DNA from 2 places in the Companilactobacillus heilongjiangensis genome. Region 2 is predicted to be linked to the other one. Evidence: predicted binding sites of a transcription regulator. Region 2 holds the regulator's gene; the other holds the start of a gene.

Region 1 (5,087 bases), 860 kb from region 2:
TTCTGAAGCAGCCTTGCCAAAGATGATGGAAAAAATGCAAGATTATGGATCATCAAAAGGTATCGTCTCCTTTGTAATTCCAACCGGATATACATTTAACCTTGATGGTTCCGCAATTTATCAATCATTGGCTGCCTTATTCTTGGCTCAAGCCTATAATATTCACCTATCCATTGGGCAACAAATTACCCTTGTTGTGGTATTGATGTTAACATCAAAGGGGATGGCCGGAGTGCCCGGAGCATCGTTTGTTGTACTCCTAGCCACAGTATCAACAATTGGTGTACCAATGCAAGGTTTGACCTTCATTGCAGGTATCGACCGTCTCGTAGATATGGGACGTACAGCCGTCAACGTTGTCGGAAATTCACTAGCTACAGTTATTATTGCTAAGAGTGAAAAAGAGTTCGATGATGAGAAACGGAAGAAGTACGTTGCGTCATACACACGTGGGGACTAATTAGCACTCCATGTAGTCGAAAAACAATTTAAACACACAGAGAACAGCTTGCCGAAAAGGCAGGCTGTTTTTTTATGCCGCCGAAGGCTGGCTTATTGTGTAATTTTGAGTATTAGTATTTTGTTTGGAATTGGTAAATGAGGATACAAAAAAGATATCCGCAAATTTTTTAAAAATTGCAGATATCTTTTTTGTATTTTTCGTAGTTTATATATATCGACGGAGAGCAATACCAAAATTTTAAAATACACGAGCCGGAGGTTTCGAGGGAGTGAACAGCAGTGGCAGTGGTGTTAGGTCGGTGGTTTTCCGGCCTTACAGCACAGGACGTATTTTGAGATTCGCGTACTTTGCGGAGCTCAAAATCGAGGTGCGAGACCGTACTTTGGCTCGCACCGGTCCCACAGCAGGCAACTTCATCTCCCTCGAAACCGGAGGCGGCAAACAACTACATTATTCCAATCGTTAAAACAATAGCGTTCATAATAATATGGCTGCCGGCACTTACATAAATATTTTCCGACTTGTAGTAAACATATGAGAACCACAATCCCATAAAGACATAAACCAAAAATCTAGTATCCTGATGCATAAACGCAAACATGAACGCTGAAACAATAGCAGCAATGTAAATGTTAGTAGGCTTGATCAAGTTGGCGAAGAATACACGTCTGAAGATGATTTCCTCCATAATTGGTGCAGCTATCATCACGTAGATGAAATAGTATGGATATTCTTTAACCATCAACAGTAAACTGAGCGTATTTTGTGAATCGGTGCTGGCATGGAATAATAATTTATCCGCAAAGCCAATTCCGAATTGGACTACCAATGCGCCCACAGTTCCTAAAATTATCCACTGCAAATCGTGATTTAAATTAGTTTTTTTCTCAAATTCTAAAGGACCACTTTGTTTAACTAAATAAATCATTAGACCAGTGACAATCAATGATGCAATGGTGACGGTGATAAAGTAGGCTGAGCCTGTGATAGAGAACATTGTCAGGATAGTTCCTAACGATAACAACAGGATATAAGCCAGTAATGTGAAAAACTGATTTGTTCGATAAGACATAATTTCCCCCATATTTTTAAAGGTAAATACTTGCAACTTCACAATATAATGTTAATATAAAACTTGTGATTAGCACAAGAGATAGTTGAGTGCTAAAAGATATACAAAAAACATTGAATTAATATTACTGGAGGTATTTAAATTGTTAAAACCACTTGGAGATAGAGTCATTGTAACAGTCGATAAAGAAGAAGAAAAGACAGTTGGTGGCATTGTTTTAGCAAACAACGCTAAGGAAAAGCCACAAACAGCCGAAGTTGTTGCCGTAGGTGACGGACTAGTTGCTGATAATGGTACTAAATTACCTATGAACGTTAAAAAGGGTGACAAGGTTCTTTTTGACAAGTACTCAGGCTCAACAGTTAAGTATGAAGACAGTGAATATTTAATCCTTCATGAAAAAGATATCATGGCAATCGTTGACTAATTAAAACTTAAACAAGAAAAATTTATTTTAAATTATGGAGTGTGAAAATTAATGGCTAAAGAAATTAAATTTTCAGAAGATGCACGTTCAAAGATGTTGGATGGTGTTAATAAACTAGCTGATACAGTTAAGACAACAATCGGACCTAAGGGTAGAAACGTTGTTCTTGAAAAGAGTTATGGCGCACCTGAAATTACAAATGATGGTGTTACAATCGCTAAGAGTATTGACCTAGAAGATCACTTCGAAAACATGGGTGCAAAGCTTGTTTCTGAAGTTGCTTCAAAGACAAATGATATTGCTGGTGACGGTACTACTACTGCTACTGTTTTGACACAAGCAATTGTTAAAGAAGGTATGAAGAACGTTACTGCCGGTGCTAACCCTGTTGGTATCAGAAGTGGTATCGAAAAGGCAACAAACGCTGCTGTTGACGAACTTCACAAGATTTCACACAAGGTTTCTGGTAAGAATGATATTGCTCAAGTAGCTTCAGTTTCATCAGCTAGTGAAGAAACTGGTAAATTGATCGCTGATGCCATGGAAAAAGTTGGTAACGATGGTGTTATCACAATTGAAGAATCAAAGGGTATCGATACAACTTTAGACGTTGTTGAAGGTATGCAATTCGACCGTGGATACATTTCACAATACATGGTTACTGATAACGACAAGATGGAAGCCGACCTCGACAATCCATATATCTTGATTACTGACAAGAAGATTTCAAATATCCAAGATGTTTTGCCATTGCTACAAAAGATTGTTCAACAAGGTAAGTCACTATTGATCATCGCTGATGATATTGACGGTGAAGCATTACCAACACTTGTATTGAACAAGATTCGTGGTACATTCAACGTCGTTGCTGTTAAGGCTCCTGGCTTTGGTGACCGTCGTAAGGCTCAACTTGAAGATATCGCTACATTAACTGGTGGTACAGTTATTACTTCAGACCTTGGTCTTGAACTAAAAGACACAACAATGGATCAATTGGGTCAAGCTGGTAAGGTTACAGTTACAAAGGACAACACAACAATCGTTGAAGGCTCTGGCGATAAGGATGCTATCAAGGAACGTGTTGATCTAATCAAGAAACAAATCGGTGAAACAACTTCTGACTTTGACAAAGAGAAGTTACAAGAACGTCTAGCTAAATTAGCTGGTGGTGTTGCTGTTGTTAAAGTTGGTGCTGCTACTGAAACCGAATTGAAGGAACGTAAGTACAGAATTGAAGATGCTCTAAATGCCACACGTGCCGCTGTTGAAGAAGGTTACGTTGCTGGTGGTGGTACAGCCTTCATGAACGTTCTTGATAAAGTTACAGCTCTTAAAGCTGAAGGCGACGTTCAAACAGGTATCAATATTGTTGCCCGTGCTCTTGAAGAACCACTCCGTCAAATTGCTGAAAATGCTGGTATGGAAGGTTCAGTTATCGTTGAACACATCAAGAATGAAAAGAACGAAGTTGGTTACAATGCTGCAACTAACAAGTGGGAAAACATGGTTGACGCCGGAATCATCGACCCAACTAAGGTTACACGTTCAGCTCTACAAAACGCAGCCAGTGTTGCTTCACTATTGTTGACAACTGAAGCTGTTGTTGCTGACAAGCCTGATAAGAATGCTCCTGCCGCACCTGCTGCTAACCCAGCTGCTGGCGGTATGGGCGGTATGATGTAGTCCATTTAAACTAAACAATTATAAACGTTGGTAGATTAAATTCTGCTGACGTTTTTTTTGTATTTAAATATGCCGCCAGAGGGGAACAGTGATTCCGCCGCAGTTTGACCGGTCCGAGCCACGGTCTCGCACCTCGATTTTGAGGTTTGCATAGTGCGCAAATCTCAAAATACGTCAGTTATGTAAGAGCTGAAGCTCTAACACAACTTGAACTGCAGGCTCCATCACTGTTCCCCTCTGGCTGGTTTTTTATCAATAGAATTTTTTGTTTATGATATCAGCTCTAGTTTGATAGATGTATGTGTGGGAATGATTGACTATAAAAAGAATCGGAAGGGATGAGAATATTAACCAGCTGTGGTTGTGGCGTTATGGCTTTAGCCATTACACCACCGGGCGAGTTTGGAGACTTACCGGTTTTTGGTAAGGCTTCAAACCGAGGTTCGAGACCGTACTTTGGCTCGAGCCGGTCCGCATAGCAGGTTAATATTCTCATCCCTGGAGATGGCAAACAAGTAATTCATTTCCTATCTGGACCTTAAAAGTATAAAATGAGTTATTGTCGAATAGAAAATAGAAGAGAGAATCAGAATGGATAGTATTGAATTTGGTCGTAAGATCAATTACGTACCTATGACGGTCAGCTTAGTTGTTGGATTAGTTGTGGGAGTTTTGGTATTTGTCTTTACGAAGGTTACTTTGTTGGCTGTACTTTTGGGCGTTACTGCTTTAGTTATTATTGCCTTGCTTTACGCGCGTTCAATGAGTGATTTTTACGGCTACTGGGAGATTGATGATGAGGGTATTCGCAGTTACGATTATCAAAATCTCAGTATCAGATTGCAGTCAGTTTTGTTTCCTTTTAGTGAAAGCCAATTGGACTTCAAATTTAAGGATATAAAGGCTTTAACGGTAGTTGTGGGTAAAGAGATGAATGCGCCCAGTAATATTCTAGGAGGCTCATTTAACGCTCCTAAGAAGATTATGTTCCACTTGCCAACTCCTTACTATTTAGAATTAAAGTTGAATGATGGTCGTCAGGTTAATTTGGACTTGTCAGCTGATTGGGATGACAGTGAAACGATTGAATACGTTATTGCTGTGATTTGTTCAGAAGCCGATATTCCAGCTGAAATTATTAAGCAAGAAAATCAGAATGCGTAAAAAAATGGAATCAATAATCACAATCGATTATTGGTTCCATTTTTTTATATTTTATTGTGGGGTATCATCAATTGACCAGGTGATTTTACCGCTATATTTACCAGCTTTTGAATTGGCAGGAACAAGCAATTTCCACTTATTCAAACCAATGTAACCACTCAAGTCGTAGTTGTTATATGAACCACTGAAACCACCACTTTTAATTGGTACACCAGGGTCTATAACGATTGGTTTCCAGTCAGGCGTATTGTCATCGTTACTTTGATCAAACATCATTG
Region 2 (5,087 bases):
GTTAATTAATTGGATTATGACGTTTCCAGAGTAGATAATATTCATCTTTGGGGACTATAATAAAATTACGAATTTTAGTTTTGAATCAAAATAAAAAATCAGGTTTTCTTAGATAAATATCTAGGAACTCCTGATTTTTTTGTTTTAATTAAGTATGCCGTCTCCAGAGCTGGGAAATATTCTCAAGCTGTGCGGAACGGCCCGAGCCAAATTGCGGTCTCGGGCCTCGGTTTGAAGCCTTGACACAGTTCGTCAAGGCTCCAAACACGTCCGGTGGTATAGGTGCGAAAGATTCCTTTCGTATCTATACCACTACCACGGCACACAAATATTTCCCAGCTCTTCCGACTAATTAATCGGTATTAGTTGAGTATAAAAGTATTTAAGCTGTTTTAGGATATGAAATATTCATAGTGGGTTATCAACTTATCGTGTGGGTGTCAGTGATGGAGCCCGCAATGATAGGTGAGAGACCTTGGCTCGAACCGGTCCCACCGCAGGTTCTATCACTGACACCCGCATGCGGCAATCGCCAAATAACACAATCCTCTACCTTTTTCCCCCAAATACTAGTAAAATTGTTGATGATATTACACAGATACGGAGATTATTATGGACGGAGTAATTCCATTAAATAAAGAAATCGGACAAACTAGTTCTGATTATGTTTATAAATTAAGAAAAATACTACATACGAGAAAAATTGGCCACACAGGGACACTAGATCCACTAGTCAATGGAGTTTTGCCAATTTGTGTGGGACAGGCTACTAAACTGGTAAACACGCTGACAGGCTCTCCTAAAGAGTATGAAGGTGAAATCACCTTGGGGAAGTCGACAACTACTGAGGATCGTGAAGGGGAGACTGTTGACGAACAAAAATTAACTAAGCCTTTTACGATTGATGAATTGAATCCAATTTTTGAAAAGATGACTGGCGATTTAACACAGATTCCACCAATGTTTTCTGCTGTTCGAGTAAATGGTAAGAAACTCTACGAATATGCTCGAGCTGGACTTGAAGTTGAACGGCCAGAAAGACACATTCATATTTACGACTTTCATATTATGGGTGAACCCGTTTTTGACGAGGCAACTGGTTATCAGACTATCAAATTCCACGTTAAGTGTTCAAAAGGAACTTATGTCAGGACATTGGCGGTTGAATTTGGTCACATGCTTGATTTACCAGCCTTTATGTCACAATTAACACGTGTTAAGAGTGCCGGCTTTCCTATTGAAGAGACTTTCACGATTGGTCAAATTTCAGACATGATGGATAATGAAGACTACAGCTTTTTAAGATCAATCGATGACGTACTAACAGACGTTCCTAGTTATGAGTTAAATGACGAAGAGTGGGAAGTTCGTGTGTTACATGGTGGATTCTTAGAAGCAGTTGATTCTGACAAAACTAAGCAATTACGTGTACAAAGAGATGGCGTTACGAAAGCTCTTTACAAGTATGATAAAGTAAGAGATATGTGGGTTCCTGATTTAATGTTATTGAAAAATAATTAGTGACTGACTTATTCATAAAAATTTAATTAGCACGTTAGTCGCTGGTTTCATATTTTGAAATTGGAAGCGGCAATATAAATAAAAGAGATAAAAAATGCAGATTATAAACGTTAAACATCCGTTATTGGAACAACAACGCCCAGCAAGTGACACAGTCTTGATAATGGGATTCTTTGATGGCGTGCACTTAGGACATCAGAAGGTTATTAAAACTGGTGTTGAATTAGCTCATGAACGCAACCTCAAGGCTGTTTTGATGACGTTTGACTGTTCTCCAAGAACGATTTATCAACATGAAACAGATTTTAAGTATTTATCAACTATGCAACGTAAAGCTGAATTAGTAGAACAATTAGGGGTGGATTACCTCTATTTTGTTCATTTTACTGACGATTTTGCGCACTTAAAGCCACAAGATTTTGTCGATCAATATATGGTTGGCCTCAAGGCTAAGTTTGTTGTAGCTGGATTTGACTATACTTATGGCAAGAAAGATATTGCCAATATGCAAAACCTGCCAAATTATGCTCAAGGCCGCTTTGAAACAGTCACAGTCCCTGAGCAATTGATTGATGGACAAAAAATTGGTTCAAGTGCTATCAAAGAGTTTATTTTGCAAGGTCATATGGGTACTGCTAATGAATTTCTGGGTTATGTCTACCAAAACCAAGGGACAGTCATTCACGGCTTGCAAAGAGGTCGGACACTGGGCTATCCCACGGCCAATTTGGCAGTCGATGGTTCACAAGTAATACCAGCCATTGGTGTCTATGCCACGCGGATGAAAATTGACGGTGTCTGGTATAACGCCATGACCTCAGTTGGCTATAATGTGACGTTCAAAGAAAATACCGGTGTGACGATTGAGACTAATATCTTCGACTTTGATCAGGATATTTATGGCAAACACGTCGCTATTGAATGGGTCCGTTATTTACGTGGCGAGGTTAAATTTGACGGTGCTGATGGTTTGGTTAAACAATTGGAACTTGATAAGAAGAATTCTATTAAAGCTTTACAAAAATAATGGGGCTGTGATGTGACTATTTTCACCTCAAACTTGCAACAAAGCATAGCTTTTCAGCTTAAAACAAATAGCTCCAGCAATCCAAAATCGGATTACTGGAGCTATTTTCCTTAATGCTCGAAAGCTGACCATGTTTTGTCACAATCTCAATATTTAAAATAATTTAGAATCAATAGCTCGAGTGATCTGTGTTTTTGGCAGTGAGTGATGTTCTTCTAAGATTTCGTCTTGCTTGTTTAATTCATTCAAAAGGGCGGCAATTGTTGGATTGGTTTTGGACATCTTCTTAATCTGTTCCATTCTGACTGCTTGGTCGTATTCCTTATTCAATTGTTTGAAAATAAGTTCACGATTGGTCAGTTCTTTATGTACACCATATGCTTGTCCTTCACGGTGCATAAGTTGTTCTTTAGTAATAACTGCTAATATCGGACGGGTGGCGCGTGTGGGCTCTTCGTTGATATCTACTTCAGTAACAACAGCAGGGACAACGACCGTGTCATTGTATCCAGAATTTGGAACGATAACTAAATCACCAACTGCAACTTTGAAGCCACGGCTAACGTAGCTGTATTGATCTCCAGAAGTTAAAATGTCCCAAGGTTTTTCAAGTAGTTCTTCATAAGATCTGGAAGCAAGAAATTTTACACCAATAATTTGATTGAGCATAATTTACCTCGTGTTGATTGGATTTTTCCTAAATCTTACCATAGAATGCCAAATTTAAAATAATCGCTGAAAAATTAGAGAAATTGAGCGTGCATACTTGACACTAATAGGATAGATTGTTATATTTTACATTGTTAGCACTCAGGTATGAATAGTGCTAAAAAGGAGGACGGTATAATGCTATCACAACGTCAAGATGCTATCTTGAGAGAAGTCGTGCGCATATTTACAGATACCGGCCAGCCGGTTGGTTCGAAGACATTGATGAATGAATTACCTTTCCATGTAAGTTCTGCGACAATCAGAAATGAAATGGCAATGCTAGAGGAAGTTGGTTATCTCGAGAAAACCCATCTTTCATCTGGTAGAATTCCTTCAGCGATGGGATACCGCTATTATCTTGATCATTTGGTACAGCCTACAAGCGTGCCACAAGATATTGCGCAGAGAATTGACGATGATTTTGGCAAAACATATCACCAAATTGATGATATTATTGAACAATCTGCCAAGATTCTATCTCATCTGACCAGTTACACAGCTATCACTTTAGGTCCTGAGAGCAGTTCAATCCTTTTAACAGGTTTTAGAATTGTTCCTTTGAACCCACATCAACTTATGGCAATCATCGTTACAAGCGATAATAATGTTGAGAATAATATTTATACAATAGATGATGATTTTGATACTTCTTTAATTGAAAAAATTGTTAACATCGTAAACGACAAGTTAGTTGGACAGCCTTTACCAAAGGTTATTCAAATGTTGCACAACGATGTGCCAGCAATTCTTTCCGAGTATATGTACTCATCCGACGGACTGTTGGATATGATGGATCAGCTTTTCAAAAAGGCTGGTGCCGAGAAGTATTATGTCGACGGACAATTGAATCTTTTGAATTATGCAAACAATGATGATCTATCGCAAGTTCAGTCGCTGTTTTCAATTATGAATCAGAGTACTGATTTGAGAAAATTACTAGATCCTAGCATTTCTGATGACGGCATTCGTGTTCGTCTCGGAAGTGAATTAGGTAGTGATGCGTTGAAAAATTACAGTATCATCACTGCAAATTACGATGTTGGACATCATGGAAAAGGTGTTATTGCCTTACTTGGCCCAACAACCATGCACTATTCACAATTGATTGGTTTGCTCGGAGAATTTAGAGTTGAATTAGCCAAAAGACTAATTGATTATTATTCAAGGTATGATGATTCTTGAAATTTTTAGGAGGAAGTAATGGCAGATAAAGAAACAGACCAGAATTTGAAGACTTCTAAAAAAGAAGCAGCTCCAAAGACTGATGCAAAAGCTGCAACGAAAGCTAAAGCAGAACAGGCTAAGAAAATCGATCCCAAAGATAAAGAAATTGCGGATTTGAAGAAAAAGAATTCTGACTTAGAAGACAATCTTTTAAGAAGCCAAGCAGAAATGCAAAATATGACCAAACGTCATAGCAAGGAAGTCGCTGACATCCTTAAATATGATGGTCAAAAGTTGGCCACAGAAATTCTACCTGTTTTGGATAATCTTGAACGTGCTTTGAGTGTTGAAGCTGACGATGATGCCAGCAAGCAACTAAAAAAGGGCATTGAAATGGTTCAACAACACATGGTTAAAGCATTTGAAAATAATCATGTGACAGCAATTGACGGTGTTGGTGAGAAATTTGATCCAATCTTTAGTCAAGCTGTTCAAACTGTTCCAGCCGATGATAAGCATGCTAAAAATACCGTTGTACAAGTTCTTCAAAAGGGTTATAAACTTGAGGATCGTGTACTTCGTCCAGCAATGGTTGTCGTTGCACAATAAATTAATAAATAAAAAAAATAAAAGAGGTTTAGGTTTATGTCTAAAGTTATTGGTA

Evidence for each region. Region 2 encodes HrcA, which represses chaperone genes, less so after heat shock. Its sites were predicted from a motif close to TTAGCACTCNNNNNNNNNGAGTGCTAA; they were not measured.
Region 1: a site for HrcA is predicted at 1,605-1,631, ahead of groES (co-chaperone GroES). Genes of this name have one in related genera too.

What each region holds. Positions count from the first base shown of each region.
Region 1 covers NZ_CP012559.1:581,477-586,563, forward strand. The annotation lists gene JP39_RS02585 (cation:dicarboxylate symporter family transporter) at 1-460, shown strand, start outside; gene JP39_RS02590 (CPBP family intramembrane glutamic endopeptidase) at 909-1,535, opposite strand; gene groES (co-chaperone GroES) at 1,678-1,962, shown strand; gene groL (chaperonin GroEL) at 2,014-3,645, shown strand; gene JP39_RS02605 (hypothetical protein) at 4,237-4,809, shown strand; gene JP39_RS02610 (isopeptide-forming domain-containing fimbrial protein) at 4,861-5,087, opposite strand, start outside.
Region 2 covers NZ_CP012559.1:1,444,398-1,449,484, reverse strand. The annotation lists gene rbfA (30S ribosome-binding factor RbfA) at 1-5, shown strand, start outside; gene truB (tRNA pseudouridine(55) synthase TruB) at 613-1,521, shown strand; gene ribF (riboflavin biosynthesis protein RibF) at 1,616-2,548, shown strand; gene JP39_RS06555 (hypothetical protein) at 2,702-3,217, opposite strand; gene hrcA (heat-inducible transcriptional repressor HrcA) at 3,395-4,441, shown strand; gene grpE (nucleotide exchange factor GrpE) at 4,460-5,032, shown strand; gene dnaK (molecular chaperone DnaK) at 5,069-5,087, shown strand, end outside.